One region of the Paenibacillus sp. 1182 genome, then DNA from elsewhere that is predicted to be linked to it. Evidence: riboswitches for the same ligand, from Rfam matches in the RefSeq annotation. Region 1 holds a riboswitch; the other holds the start of a gene.
The links. Region 1 has a riboswitch for S-adenosylmethionine ahead of JOD82_RS17050 (methionine ABC transporter ATP-binding protein). Riboswitches for the same ligand answer to the same signal wherever they lie in the genome.
Positions count from the first base shown of each region.

Region 2: linked by a shared signal. The riboswitch ahead of metA (homoserine O-acetyltransferase MetA) and the one ahead of JOD82_RS17050 (methionine ABC transporter ATP-binding protein) in region 1 are both predicted to bind S-adenosylmethionine.

Region 1 covers NZ_JAFICR010000008.1:94,660-97,824, forward strand. The annotation lists gene JOD82_RS17040 (UbiD family decarboxylase) at 1-675, shown strand, start outside; gene JOD82_RS17045 (Cthe_2314 family HEPN domain-containing protein) at 727-1,452, shown strand; SAM riboswitch class I at 1,578-1,718, shown strand; gene JOD82_RS17050 (methionine ABC transporter ATP-binding protein) at 1,855-2,877, shown strand; gene JOD82_RS17055 (methionine ABC transporter permease) at 2,874-3,165, shown strand, end outside.
Region 2 covers NZ_JAFICR010000010.1:224,189-227,353, reverse strand. The annotation lists gene corA (magnesium/cobalt transporter CorA) at 1-607, opposite strand, end outside; SAM riboswitch class I at 1,160-1,285, shown strand; gene metA (homoserine O-acetyltransferase MetA) at 1,404-2,321, shown strand; gene JOD82_RS20395 (PLP-dependent transferase) at 2,447-3,165, shown strand, end outside.

The DNA of each region.
Region 1 (3,165 bases):
AGCTACTCCCGTGAAGCGCTTGTATCCGGTTTTACCATTTTGGGTCAAGGTCAATTGTCATTGACCAAGTTCCTGATGCTGACAGATCGAGTCATTGATTTATCTGACTTTAACCTGCTGTTAGAAACCATTCTGGAGCGATTTAATCCAGCAAGGGATTTATTTATTTTCAATCACACGTCACACGATACACTCGATTACACAGGCCGCAAGCTGAATCATGGCAGTAAGGCGATCCTGATGGGAATAGGTGAGCCTGTACGTGAATTGCCTCGTGCTTATGAGGGAGGCGATCTGCCGGGCATTCGTGAAATTGAGCCCTATTGCGGAGGGTGCCTCGTTGTGTCCGGCTCTTCCTTTGAGCAGGAGCCTGAACTCGCTGCGCGTGTATTGGAGCGATTAGCTGCGGGTGAGCAAGAGTGGCCGCTCGTTTTCATTGTGGACGATGCCAAGGAAGTCGTTCGCTCTCAAGCCTCGTTCCTGTGGACGGTATTCACTCGCTTTAACCCGGCTACGGATATGTACGCGGACAGCGAAGTGCGTTTGCATCATCTGAACTATAAGCTGCCGATTGTAGTGGATGCGCGTATGAAGCCGGGGTATCCGGATGAGGTGTTACCGCGTGAGGATATTGTTAAGCTTGTAGATCAACGATGGACAAGTTATTTCGCTTGACGCCCTAATTAAACCTACAGCCGGATTTTATATTTATAAGGAGGCGTAAGCATGATACGCAAGCTACTGGGTGAGCCGCCGCGTGTGAACAAGGGCATCCTGCTAGATGCCATGAATAGCATGTCAGATATGTTGAACCTGCTGGAACGGCAAATTCAGGCTGGTGGAGATCCGACCCACGATTTTCGGAAGGCGGATATTTTGACACGCGGTCTAATGTCATCTCTGGATGAACTGGAGCAGAGCCATCATGCTGCCGCCTTTTTCCGTATGAAAGTGAAAGCCGGATATGCTGAAGATATGAGTGAGGATGAAAAATCCGACTATGCATTGTATGTTTTCTTTTATAAAGATGGGTTTGTGAGGGTATTTTCCATTTTGGATAAGCTGGGCAACTGGCTAAATGATCTGTATGATTTAAAAACAGGGCAGTATAAGGCTCATTATTCGTATTTTACCGTGTTGCGGCAGCTCAAGTATCTCAAAATGCATCCTGTATTGACCGATAATTTAAATGATATCAAGGATACATACAACGATGCCATCAATCGGCTGCGTAAGCGGCGAAATACGGAGATACACTATATGAATACGGAAATGCAGGATGATCTCTGGCAACGACACCGAGCTTTGTATGGAAAAATCCAACTGGAGGATCTCGATCACCATTTGGAAGATTTGCAGCAGGGCTTGGAAATGGTGTGTCGGTCGTTGTCAATCGCCTTTACTTATACTGCGAAACAATGGGAGAACCGGGCAGTACGCCCAAAAATATGATAGAAAATATCCTTTGACAAAGCAATGTAAACTATCTATACTGAAACCTAGTTTCAGAAAAATGCTTGAATTATGTTTTTTTATATAAACTTAACGGACAGCTAAAGCTGGAGTTTAACATATTTTTCTTATCCAGAGAGGTGGAGGGACTGGCCCGATGAAGCCCGGCAACCCGTTTTTTTCCCGGTGTAATACACTGGGAGGGAACATGATGGTGCTAATTCCTACAAAACCGCTAGAGTTATAGCGATTTTGGCAGATGAGAAAAGGATCGCTAGGTGGGGCCCTTTTCATTCTGTGAAAGGGGCTCTTTTTTGTATAAATAAATAGCGATTTTATACAATCCTGAGAGATGACAACTGGTAAAAAGGGTAAGGAAGAAGTGAAGGGGGTCGCAGCACGTTGATAGAGCTTAAGCAGTTAACCAAGCATTATGGCAAAGGCAACCGACGCGTTAATGCGCTGTCTGGGTTGAATCTTTCTATAAAGCGTGGAGAAATATTCGGAGTGATTGGTCACTCCGGAGCGGGGAAAAGTACATTGATCCGCTGTATTAATTTATTGGAACGCCCTACTTCAGGTGAAGTATGGGTAGACGGGGTAAACCTCACTACTGTGAATCAATCCCAGTTACAAATGCAGCGCCGAAAAATCGGAATGATTTTTCAGCATTTTAATTTGTTGTCTTCGGCGACGGTATATGACAATATTGCATTTCCGTTGCGGCTGGTAAACACGCCCAAGCAGAAGTTGGACCAGAAGGTCCGTGAACTGCTGGAACTGGTGGGTCTCGAAGAGCACAGTGGAAAATATCCGTCACAGCTCTCAGGTGGACAGAAACAGCGGGTAGGAATTGCGCGGGCGTTGGCTAGTGATCCTCATGTATTGCTGTGTGACGAAGCGACTTCTGCGCTTGATCCGCAGACGACGGGGTCTATCCTGAAATTGCTGCTGGATATTAATCAGCGATTTAATTTAACCATCGTGCTGATTACACATGAAATGCATGTCATTCAAAGCATCTGTGATAAAGTTGGCGTCATTCATCAGGGTGACATCGTGGAGCAAGGTCCGGTGGCGGAAGTATTTTTGAAGCCACAGCACCAGGTAACCAAGGACTTTATCCAGCGGGAGTCAGAACATCCCGAGGAGTTGCAAGCAGCGATTGCGGCAGCAGGTGGCGGCGAGTCGGCACAGGTGGTGCGTATCTCCTTTTTGGGCAGCAAAACATATGATGCGATTCTGTCGCGTACGGCTCGAAGCACTGGGGTTGATTTTGCGATCTTGCAGGGAACCATATCTACGATTAAAAATGTACCCTATGGTCAGCTAATCGTTCGTTTTGAAGGAAATCATGAGGATATAGAGCATACGCTGCGCGAAGTGTCTGGGCAAGGACTTGATGTGGAGGTGATCGGACAATGAGCGAACTTGATTTTTCACAAGTGAGTTGGGAAGAGCTAGGGAATTCTACTATGGAAACCCTTCAGATGCTCGGTGCATCCGCATTGTTCACCCTCATTATTGGTTTGCCGCTCGGCATATTATTGTTTCTGGCGAGCCGCTCCTCGTTGACTCTGATGAAGGTGATATACATTGTATTATCATTCATCGTTAACATTTTACGTTCCGTGCCATTTATCATTTTGATCGTTGCACTTATTCCTTTTACACGATCGCTGGTAGGTACCTCGACCGGGGTGTTGGGAACCA
Region 2 (3,165 bases), on a different contig from region 1:
TGAGCCGCAAATCCCGCTTGTTCAGGGTATTGATGACTTCTTTTTGCGGGCCCAACACTTTTTTCAGCCACAGAATCTCACTGCGTAAGCCGATGATTTCGTTCAAATGCGACTTTTTCGTATGCATTAGAATATCTTCTTCCAGCTTTTCAATGCGGACCTCAATCCGGTCACCAACCAGAAAATAGTTGTCAACAATTAAGTCGACCAACAGATACATAAAACGGTCAGGCTGGCTGACTTCTTGCTCCCACAGCATAGGCTTGAGGGTACGAAGCTCATTGATTTTCTGCTTGGTCACCGTAATGATAAAATGGCGGCCGAGAAAAATGTTCAAAGCTCGCAAAAATATTTCTTCATCATCAAAACGAATGCTATTTACAACGATAAAATAATGGCTTTCATAAATTTCAATCTTCGGACGCTGTTCTTCTTCACTCAAACAGTCTTCTACTGCAAGATCATGCATGGAAAATAAAGGCTGGAGCACTGCCAAATCATCGACATCGGCATCAATCCAATAAAAACCTTCTGCCGGTGCAGTAAGCGCCATTTCAATTTCTTCGACAGGGGTAAAAACCCCGTTGTTGACCAAACGGATTTTCATATACGTCACTCCTTATGCTCCGCCGTAACGGAAATACGTTTACCTTAAGCATAAGGAATGGACTCAGTTAGCCAGTTAGCCGGTGCGGGTAAGCGTGCACTCTCATCAAAAGCCGGAGGCTTTTGGAGCATGCAGAGCCTGGCGTCCCGTCTTTCGGCAAGCTGAAGTCATTCCTATGCTGTTGTTCAGGGATCGCCGCCTATTCGGACTCGGGTCGCCTTCCATTCCGGATTCACCTCTCAAATGTTCTTTTTTTAGATTGCCACAGTATCGCAGGAAACACTCAAGTCTGCACTACTGCTCCATATTTTTGCCTAATAGCACTTGTATAGTATAACGCTCGGCCTACGGCCTTTCAAGCGCAAAATCATGGGCAAAATCAACAGTAGTGTCAAGAGCTTCAGCGATAGGAGGGATATGATTTAACCTATGGAAAAGGTAGACAAAATGTGAATGCAGGTTACAAATTTGCAAGTCCCATCTTGACGAAGCCCAGCCGATGCATTAAAGTGAACAACAAGAACTTTGTGAACCCAAAATGAATATAGCGAAATCTTATCAAGAGCAGGTGGAGGGACTAGCCCGATGATACCCGGCAACCGGCGATTTTAATCGCACGGTGCTAATTCTTGCAGGACGCGCGCTTTGTACAAAGCGCGTTGCCCTGACAGATGAGAGAGGCGCATATGGATACAAATATGACCTTTCTCTAACCAGAGAAAGGTCTTTTTATTATATGCCCGGCATCTCAACAAGACGATTTTCGCAAAACTTACCGAACAAGGAGTGAGTTTACATGCCGATTAAAATCCCAGACACATTACCTGCTAAGGAAGTGCTGGAGGGCGAAAATATTTTCGTAATGGATGAAAGCTTGGCTTATCATCAGGATATTCGTCCGTTGCGTATCGCCATTTTGAATTTAATGCCTACAAAGGAAACGACGGAAACCCAACTGTTGCGCCTGGTCGGCAATACGCCGTTGCAAGTGGATGTCACGCTGGTGCATATGAAGTCTCATGTATCCAAAAATACATCGCAAGAATATTTGAACATGTTCTATAAAACGTTTGACGAGATCAAGAACAGTCGTTTTGACGGCATGGTCATTACAGGAGCCCCGGTTGAACAGCTTGAGTTTGAGGATGTGAACTACTGGGAGGAAATCCGGCAAATCTTTGAATGGACGAAAACGAATGTAACTTCTACCATGCATATCTGTTGGGCCTCACAGGCAGGCTTATACCATCATTTCGATGTCCCTAAATATGGGCTCGACTACAAATGCTTCGGTGTATTTCCACACACCGTGATTAAACCTAAAGTAAAATTGTTACGCGGCTTTGATGAACTGTTTTATGCTCCTCATTCCAGGCATACGGAGGTTCGTCGGGAAGATATTGATCATATCGCCGAATTAGAAGTTTTATCCGAATCCGAAGAAGCTGGAGTGTACCTCGTAGCCACGCTTGACGGTAAACAAATTTTTGTAACTGGGCATTCTGAATATGACCCGCTTTCACTGAAATGGGAATACGACCGCGATGTAGCCAAAGGAATGGATATTGAAGTCCCCAAAAATTATTTTCCTAATGATGATCCTGAGCGCACCCCCCCCTCAATTTGGCGGGCGCACGCCAATTTATTATTCTCGAATTGGCTGAACTATTATGTATACCAAGAAACACCTTATGATATCGGGCCCCAGATTTAAAAAAGGAGCATGTAGTTTACCTTTGTAGAGTATCACCTTGCAGTAGCGCAGCAGTATAGTCTTTGACATCCATTTTTGCAGGATTGGTTATAGCACCCACTATGGAAGTTAACAGGAGGATTCATATGAGTGAGAAACAGTGGAAAATCGAAAGTAGATTGGCACAAATCGGTTCAGTAGAAGAGCCAGTAACCGGGGCTGTTAATTACCCGATTTACCAATCTACGGCGTTCCGCCATCCCCGTCTGGGTCAAAGCACAGGATTTGATTACATTCGGACGATCAATCCCACGCGAAAGGTACTGGAAGAGGCTTCTGCTGCACTTGAATCGGGTGATGCAGGCTTTGCATGCAGCTCAGGTATGGCGGCGCTGCAAACGGTATTTGCATTGTTTGGACAGGGAGATCATCTCATAGTATCGCTGGATCTGTATGGCGGGACGTATCGTTTGCTGGAGCGTATTTTGTCTAAATTTGGTGTGACAGCCAGTTATGTGGATACGAACGATCTTGAAGCGCTCGAACAGTCATGTCGACCGAATACCAAAGCTGTATTCATAGAAACGCCTACAAATCCGTTAATGATGATTACTGATATTCGAGCGGTGGCTAAATGGGCATCACAACATCAGTTGCTTACCATTGTAGATAATACGCTGCTAACGCCATATTTCCAGCGGCCATTGGAACTGGGCGCGGATATTGTGGTACATAGCGCAACCAAATATTTGGGCGGACACAATGATGTGCTGGCAGGGTTGATCGTAACCAAAGGCAAAGAGCTATCAGCTGAAATTGCATTCCTGCACAATTCCATAGGGGCAGTGCTTTCCCCAAGCGATTG